2 regions of the Cellulomonas sp. H30R-01 genome follow, and region 1 is predicted to be linked to the other one. Evidence: predicted binding sites of a transcription regulator. Region 1 holds the regulator's gene; the other holds the start of a gene.
What was found. Region 1 encodes HrcA, which represses chaperone genes, less so after heat shock. Its sites were predicted from a motif close to TTNGCACTCGNNNNNNNCGAGTGCNAA; they were not measured.
Positions count from the first base shown of each region.

Region 2: the regulator HrcA is predicted to act here: its motif matches at 2,161-2,187, upstream of GXP71_RS04640 (Hsp20/alpha crystallin family protein).

Region 1 covers NZ_CP048210.1:1,950,220-1,954,442, forward strand. Annotated here, with positions in the region: gene dnaJ (molecular chaperone DnaJ) at 1-691, opposite strand, end outside; gene hrcA (heat-inducible transcriptional repressor HrcA) at 759-1,784, opposite strand; gene GXP71_RS08700 (DUF3097 domain-containing protein) at 1,913-2,770, shown strand; gene GXP71_RS08705 (hypothetical protein) at 2,837-3,919, opposite strand; gene GXP71_RS08710 (DUF4870 domain-containing protein) at 4,158-4,223, shown strand, end outside.
Region 2 covers NZ_CP048210.1:1,054,702-1,058,924, reverse strand. Annotated here, with positions in the region: gene GXP71_RS04650 (amino acid ABC transporter permease) at 1-278, shown strand, start outside; gene rny (ribonuclease Y) at 422-1,987, opposite strand; gene GXP71_RS04640 (Hsp20/alpha crystallin family protein) at 2,278-2,724, shown strand; gene GXP71_RS04635 (regulatory protein RecX) at 2,922-3,410, opposite strand; gene recA (recombinase RecA) at 3,515-4,223, opposite strand, start outside.

The DNA.
Region 1 (4,223 bases):
GTCCCGTGAGCTTGATGCGCGTGCCCGTGTCGACGCCCGCGGGCACGTCGACGCCGAGCGTGCGGCGCGACCGCACCCGGCCCTCGCCCGAGCACTCGGGGCACGGCTCGGGGATGACCGTGCCGAACCCGTGGCACGCGGCGCACGGCTGGGTCGTCATCACCTGGCCGAGGAACGACCGCGCGACGCGCTGCACCGAGCCACGGCCGTGGCAGACCTCGCACGTGCGCGGCGACGTACCGGGACGGCAGCACGAGCCGCCGCACGTCGGGCACAGCACGGCCGTGTCGACCGGCACCTCCTTGTGCGCTCCGAACGTCACCTCGGTGAGGTCGAGGTCGAGGCGCACGAGCGCGTCCTGGCCGCGACGCGCGCGAGGGATCGGTCCGCGCTGCGCGCCCGCACCCGCGGCCGCGCCGAAGAACGTCTCGAAGATGTCCTGGAAGCCGAAGCCGCCGCCCATGCCGCCGCCGGGCGACGCCGGGTCGGCACCGAGGTCGTACGCGCGGCGCTTCTCGGGGTTGGACAGCACGTCGTACGCGCGCGAGACGTCCTTGAAGCGCTCCTCGGACGCGGAGTCGCTGCCGGCGACGTCGGGGTGGTGCTCGCGCGCGAGCTTCCGGTACGCCTTCTTGATCTGCTCCGGCGACGCGTCGCGCGGGACGCCGAGGATCTCGTAGTAGTCGGTCACGTGAGGGTGCGCTCGCTTCCTGTGCTCAGGCACGCGGTGGGGACGGGCCGGGGACGCCGCAGCGGGCTCATCCGGCGAGGATGCGGGTCAGGTAGCGGGCGACGGCGCGCACGGCGGTCATCGTCCCGGGGTAGTCCATGCGCAACGGGCCGAGCGAGCCGACGCGAGCGACGACCGCACCGCTCTCGTCGCCGTAGCCCGTCGTGACGAAGCTCGTCTCCAGCAGGCCGTCGTGCTGCGTCTCGCGCCCGATCCGCATGCTGACCGCGGCCTGGTCCTCTGCCATCTCGGACAGCAGGCGCAGCAGGACGACCTGCTCCTCGAGCGCCTCGAGCACCGGGCCGATCGAGTGCGCGAAGTCGACGCCGCCGCCGCGGGCGAGGTTCGCGGTGCCGGCCAGCACGACGCGCTCCTCGCTCTCCTGCGCCAGCGTCTCCTCGACCAGCGCGACGACCTGACGCACCAGCGGCGCGTCCTGCGGCGCGAACGCGTCGTGCAGCTCGCGGAACGCGTCGGGGAGCTCCGACAGACGGCGACCGGTCGCGGCCACGTTGAGCCGCGCGCGCAGCTGCGCCACGACGGCCTCGTCGACGTCGTGGTCCTGCTCGAGCGTGCGCTGCTCGACGCGGCCCGTGTCCGTGATGAGGACGACGAGCAGGTGCCGGGCGCCGACGGTGACGAGCTCGACGTGCCGCAGCGCCGAGCGCCGCAACGACGGGTACTGCACGACCGCGACCTGCCCGGTGAGCTGCGCGATGAGTCGCACCGCGCGGTCGACGACGTCGTCGAGGTCCACCGCGTGGTCGAGGAACTCGCCGATCGCGCGCCGCTCGGCCGCGGACATCGGCTTGACCGTCGTGAGCCGGTCCACGAACAGGCGGTAGCCCTTGTCCGTCGGGACGCGTCCGGCCGACGTGTGCGGCTGCGCGATGTACCCGGCGTCCTCGAGCGCCGCCATGTCGTTGCGGATCGTCGCGGGCGACACGCCCAGCGCGTGCCGCTCGACGAGCGCGCGCGACCCGACCGGCTCACGCGTCGCGACGTAGTCCTCGACGATCGCGCGCAGCACGTCCAGCCGACGGTCCTCGCTCACTCTCGCCTCCCCCGCGTCGGTCCCGGGCCATGCGGCCACGGGTAGCACTCGCCGTGCACGAGTGCCAATCCTACGCCGCGCCCCCGACGTTCCACCGGCGCGTGCACCGGCGCCCTAGAGTGCCGCGCGTGACTCAGGACCGCTACGGCTCGGACGTGCTCGGGGGCTCCGGCTCCTCCCACCACCGCCCGGCCCGCACGTCACGGCCGCAGGCCGCCGACGTCGGCCTCGTGGTCGAGGAGGTGACGACGGGGTGGGTCGGCGCGGTCGTCCGCGTCGAGAAGTCGGGCGGCATGCACGTCGTCGTCCTGGAGGACCGGCGCGGCCGGACGCGCACGTTCCCGCTCGGGCCCGGGTTCTGGGTCGACGGCGAGCCCGTCGCGCTCACCGCCCCCGTCCGCGCGACCGCGCCCGCCGCCCCGACCCGGACCGCCTCCGGGTCGCGCGCGGTGCGCGGCGCGCAGGCCCGCGTCGCGCGCGGCAGCCGCATCTGGGTCGAGGGCAAGCACGACGCCGAGCTCGTCGAGAAGGTGTGGGGCGACGACCTGCGCCTCGAAGGCGTCGTCGTCGAGCTGCTCGACGGTGTCGACCACCTGTCCGACGCGGTGCGCGCGTTCGCGCCCGGCCCCGGACGCCGCCTCGGCGTGCTGGTCGACCACCTGGTGCCCGGGTCCAAGGAGGGCCGGATCGCCGCGGAGGTCACGCGGTCCGCGCCCGCCGGGACCGTGCTCGTCCTCGGGCACCCGTACGTCGACGTGTGGCAGGCGGTCCGCCCGCAGCGCCTCGGCCTCGAGCGCTGGCCCACGATCGAGCGCGGCACCGAGTGGAAGCACGGCATCCTGCGCGAGCTCGGCTGGCCCGCCGCGGACCAGGCCGACGTCGCGCACGCGTGGAAGCGGATCCTCGGGACCGTCCGCACCTACGCCGACCTCGAGCCGAGCCTGCTCGGCCGGGTGGAGGAGCTCATCGACTTCGTCACGGCATGACGGCGCCCCGCCCGGCGCGGTCCCGGGCGAGGCGTCGCACGCTCGTGGCGCGCGGTCACGGCGCGATCAGGGCGCGATCGGCTCGCCGAGCAGGCGCCGGTACAGGTACGACGTCGCGACCAGCACGACCGGGACGGCGACCAGCAGGCCGACGCCGCACAGGATCGCGCCCGCCCAGATGATCGCGCCGCCCACCAGGTAGAACAGGATCGTCGTCGCGAGGTTCGAGGTGACGAGCCGGATGCTCGACCGCAGCGCGTCGACCGGGCTCAGCTGCTTGTCGATGACGAACCACAGCGTGAACAGCACGAGCAGGTTCGCCGCGACGCTCACGAGCCAGCCGATCAGCGGGATCCACGCCACGAGCCCCACCACGAGGTTGACAGCCGCCAGCAGCAACGCCGTCAGGACCACCGGGCCCGAGCTCTCGAAGCGGAAGAAGTCGCCGAGCGCGACCGGGCGGCCGTACGTGAGGTTGAGCGACACCCGCACGAACGCGGCCTGGACGAGGTACGCCACCAGCCACGCGACGGTGTAGACGACGACGAAGCCGAACGAGAAGCCCAGCCCCATCCCGTTCGAGACGCCGTCCCCGTCGGGGTCCGCGAGCGCCGACAGTCCGCCGAACACCAGGGTGACGAGGAAGACGACGACCGCGGCGACGGCCAGCCAGATCAGCGTGGCCGCGACGAAGACGCCGCCGTTCGTCGTGAACTTCTGCCAGCCGTACTGCAGCGACTCGCCGATCGGCGCGGTGGCCGACGGCGCCCCGTAGCCCGCCGGTGCCGGATAGCCCGCCGGCGGCGGGTAGCCCCCCGGCTGAGGCGGGTAGCCGCCCGGCGGAGGCGGGTAGCCGCCCGGCGGAGGCGTCTGGCCGTACCCGGGCGTCCCGGACGGCGGGGGCGGGTAGGAGCCCTGCGCGGCGGGTGGCGGCGGGTAGCCGCCGGGCGCAGGTGCGGGCGGCGGCGGGGAGGCGCCGGGCGTAGGTGCGGGCGGCGGCGGGGAGGCGCCAGGCCCGGGTGCCGGCGGCGGCGGGGACGCATCCCCCGCGGGCGGCGTGGCCTCCGGCTGCGAGGGCGTGGGCTTGTCGAGCGGCACGTCGGGCCGCTGGTCGTCGTCGCGGCGCTCTCCGCCGGGGTTCTCGCTCATGCGTCGCCTCCTGTCGCGGGCCGAGTCGCCCCTTCGGATCGAATCGGCGCGGCGCACGGCATGTCAAGGAACCGGGCGCACCGGACATCTCACCTCCGGGTGAACCCTGGGCGCGCGTGCCCCCGGGTCGGTAGGCTCGCGCTGCCTTCCCCGCCCCTGACGTGGGGAGGCACGCGGCCACCAGGCCCGCCACGTCCCGGCCGGCCCTGCGCCGGTCGGCCCCTGCACGAGGAGCGCGATGTCGTACGAGCAGCAGCCGGCCCACCACCCGTCCGGCGCGGACCAGACCCGCACGTGGGCGACC
Region 2 (4,223 bases), 900 kb from region 1:
CGATGCTGCCCGCGATCGCGAGCCAGCTCGTCGTCATCCTCAAGGACACGGCGCTCGGCTACATCATCACGTACCCCGAGCTGCTCGACGCGGCCCGCCGGCTGGGCTCCAGCCAGGGCAACATCCTGCAGTCGCTCGTCGTGGCCGCGCTGATCTTCATCGTCATCAACTACGGCCTCACGCGGCTCGCCGGTGTGCTCGCGGGGCGGGTCGGGCGACGCACCGCCGGGCGTGCCCGCGTCGAGGCGCCGAGCCTGGTCGTGTCCACCGGCCGCTGACGGGGACGGGTCGCACGCGCCGATCGCAGGGCCGTCGACGCCGGCCGGGCGCGGCCACGTCGCCGCGAGGTTGCCCCACCGGACGCCCTACCGGCCGGGTCGACCACGCCCGGAAGCCCGACGTCAGGCGCGGCGGGCGCTGCTCAGCCGGCGGTCGCGCTCGCGCGCGTCTCCCGGACGACTGTCACCTTGATCTCGCCCGGGTACGCGAGGTCGCGCTCGATGTGCCGCGCGATCCGCACGGCCAGCTGCGGCAGGTCGGAGTCGACGACCGCCGACGGCTCGACCACGACCCGCACCTCGTGGCCGGCCGACATGACCAGCGCCCGACGGACGCCGTCGTGCTCCGACACGAGCTGCTCGAGCTTGTCCATGCGCTCGACGTACTGGTCGAGCTCCTCGCGGCGCGCGCCAGGGCGGGCCGCGGAGATCGCGTCCGCGACCTGCACGAGGACGGCCTCGACGGTCTGCGCCGGGACCTCCTCGTGGTGCGCCGCGATCGCGTTGACGACCTCGTCGGACTCCCCCAGCCGCCGCGCCAGGTCGGCGCCGACCGTCGCGTGCGTGCCGGCGACCTCGGCGGTCAGCGCCTTGCCGACGTCGTGCAGGAACGCACCCCGACGGGCCACCTCGACGTCGCTGCCGGTCTCCGCGGCGAGCTGCGCGGCGATCAGCGCGCTCTCGACCAGGTGCTCGAGGACGTTCTGGCCGTAGGACGTCCGCAGCCGCAGCCGCCCGAGCGTGCGCACGAGGTCCGGGTGCAGGCCCGCGACCCCCGCGCGCTCCGCGGCGTCGTGCCCCGCGGCGTCCGTGCGCTCGTCCGCCGCCGCGAGCGCGTCCGCGTACGCGGACTCGATCCGCTGCGGGTGGATGCGCCCGTCGGCCATGAGCGCCTCGAGCGCGACCTGGGCGACCTCGCGCCGCTCCGCGTCGAAGCACGACAGCACGACCGCGCCCGGCTGCTCGTCGACGAGCACGTTGACACCCGTGAGCGCCTCGAAGGCGCGGATGTTGCGGCCCTCCTTGCCGATGATGCGGCCCTTCATGTCGTCCGACGGCAGCGGGAGCGACGTCGTCGACGCCTGCGCGCTCGTGGCGACGGCCGTGCGCTGCACCGCCGTGGCGACGATCCGTCGGGCGCGCGCCTCAGCCGTGCGGCGCGCCTGCGCCTCCGCGCGCCGGACGTGCGCGGCGGCGTCGTTCGCGGCCCGGTCCACGAGCCGCCGCCGGAGCTCCTCCAGCGCGTCCTCGCGTGTCAGACCGCTGGTCGACTCCAGCTCGGCGACCGCGTCACGCTCGGCCTCGAGGATCCGACGACCGGCGAGCGCATCCGCCTCGGCGAGGCGAGCCTCGGCATCACGCTCGGCTGCGGCGAGGCGGCGGTCCGCCTCGCGCTGCGCGTCGTCGAGCCTGCGGGTGGCCTCCTGCCGGGCGTCTGCGGCCTCCTCGGCCCGGCTGCGCGCCTTGCGGTCGAGCTCCTCGACCTGCGCGCGGTCCGACGCGAGCGCACGCTCGCGCTCCGCGAGCCGCCGCTCCCGCCGGTCTGCGTCCGCGAGCAGGGCGCGCGCCTCGTCCTTGATGCTCGCGACGTCCTGCTCGGCACGCGCGCGCTGGGCGGCTGCCTCGCGTCGGGCGACGAGCACCAGGATCAGGGCCACCAGGCAGGCACCGAGCAGCCCGATCACCGTGGCGATGGGACCTGGATCCACGTGTCCTCCCGTCGTGCGGGGGCCCGCGGCGCGCGCTCCCGGCTCTGGCGACATTCTCACCCAACCGGGGCCGGGCGCGGCGCAGGCTCGGCACGGTGGTGCCCGACGCGACCGTTCGACACCACCCTGGGCACCCGCCGTGTTCTCCGAGCGCGAACACCGCCCACGAGCGACTGGCACTCGACCGTCGAGAGTGCTAACACAGGAGATGTAGCCGAACCCGGCGAGGGACGCCGGGAAGCACCCGGGTCGCGGGAGGTCCGCGACCCGACGACGAGGAGGTGAGGGGCGTGGCTACCCGTTTCGACCCGTTCCAGGAGATGGACCGGATGCTCGGCCAGATGTTCGCCGCCGACCGCGCGTCGGCGACCATGCCGATGGACCTGTACCGCTCGGGCGACCACTACGTGCTGCACGTCGACCTGCCGGGTGCGGACCCGGGCACGATCGACGTGAACGTCGAGGACCGCACGCTGACCATCCGTGCGCAGCGCTCGTCGCGCACCGAGCAGGACGTCCAGTGGCTCGCGAAGGAGCGCCCCGTCGGCACGTACGCCCGCCAGCTCACGGTGGGGCGAGGCCTCGCGCTCGACGCGATCAGCGCGACCTACACCGACGGTGTCCTCACCCTGACCATCCCGGTCGCCGAGGACGCCAAGCCGCGCCGCATCGAGGTGCAGCACGGTGCGTCGGCCGCGCAGATCGGCACGACCGCCGACGCCCAGGCCTCCGCCTGACGCCGTCGCCTCACGCCGCTCGCCGAGCACCCTGACCGACTGGCAGGTTGCACCGACTCGGCAGAGGCGCCCGTGGCGGCCGGGTGGCGCAGCGGCACCCGCACAGCCGCGCACCGCGACGGTTCGACGACGACGGCCCCCGCGACGACCTGCGTCGCGGGGGCCGTCGCACGTCCGCACGCGCGAGGTCGGTCGCCTCAGTCCAGCCCGGGCTCCGCCAGGCCGGACGGGTCGACTCCCTCCGCCGCGAGCTCCTCGCGGACCAGCCGCGACACCAGCCCCGGCGCGTACCCCTTGCGGCCGAGGGCCGCGAACGTCCGCCGCGTCCGGGTCTGGGGGTCGAGCCCGACCGTCGACGCGAGCCGACGACGCACGAGGTGGCGCGCCGCCTCCTCTTCGTCGTCGGCGTCGACCTGCTCGAGCGCGCGCTGCGCGTCCTCGTCCGCGACGCCCTTGCGCCGCAGCTCGACCGCGAGCGCCCGACGGGACAGGCCACGTTCCGCGTGTCGCGTCCGGACCAGGCTCTCCGCGTAGGCGACGTCGTCGACGAGGCCGACCTCGGTGAACCGGTCGAGGACGCGCTCCGCGACCTCTTCCGGGACGTCGCGTCGCGCCATCCCCTCGGCGAGCTGTGCGCGACTGCGCGGGGCACCGGTGAGCATCCGCAGCGCGATCGCGCGGGCCACGGACTCCGGGTCCGGCTCCGCGTCGTGCGCGGCGGATCCCGTCGCGGGCGGCTCGGAGGCGCGCCCACGACGGGATCCGGTGCTCGTGCGAGACAAGCCGGGCCTCAGAAGTCGACCGGGGCCGGTGCGTCGGCGGGCGCGTCGACCCGTGCGCCGACGCCCAGCTTCTCCTTGATCTTCTTGTCGATCTCGTCCGCGAGGTCGGGGTTGTCCTTGAGGAACTTGCGGGCGTTCTCCTTGCCCTGCCCCAGCTGGTCGCCCTCGTACGTGTACCAGGCGCCCGACTTGCGGACGAAGCCGTGCTCGACACCGAGGTCGATGAGGCTGCCCTCGCGGGAGATGCCGACCCCGTAGAGGATGTCGAACTCGGCCTGCTTGAACGGCGGCGCCATCTTGTTCTTGACGATCTTCACGCGCGTGCGGTTGCCGACCGCGTCGGTGCCCTCCTTGAGGGTCTCGATGCGGCGGATGTCCATGCGGACCGACGCGTAGAACTTGAGCGCCTTGCCACCGGTCGTCGTCTCGGGCGAGCCGAAGAACACGCCGATCTTCTCGCGCAGCTGGTTGATGAAGATCGCGGTCGTGCCCGACGCGTTGAGCGCACCGGTGATCTTGCGCAGGGCCTGCGACATGAGGCGGGCCTGGAGGCCGACGTGGCTGTCACCCATCTCGCCCTCGATCTCGGCCTTGGGGACCAGCGCCGCGACCGAGTCGATGACGATGATGTCGATCGCGCCCGAGCGGATCAGCATGTCCATGATCTCGAGCGCCTGCTCGCCGGTGTCCGGCTGCGAGACCAGCAGCGCGTCGGTG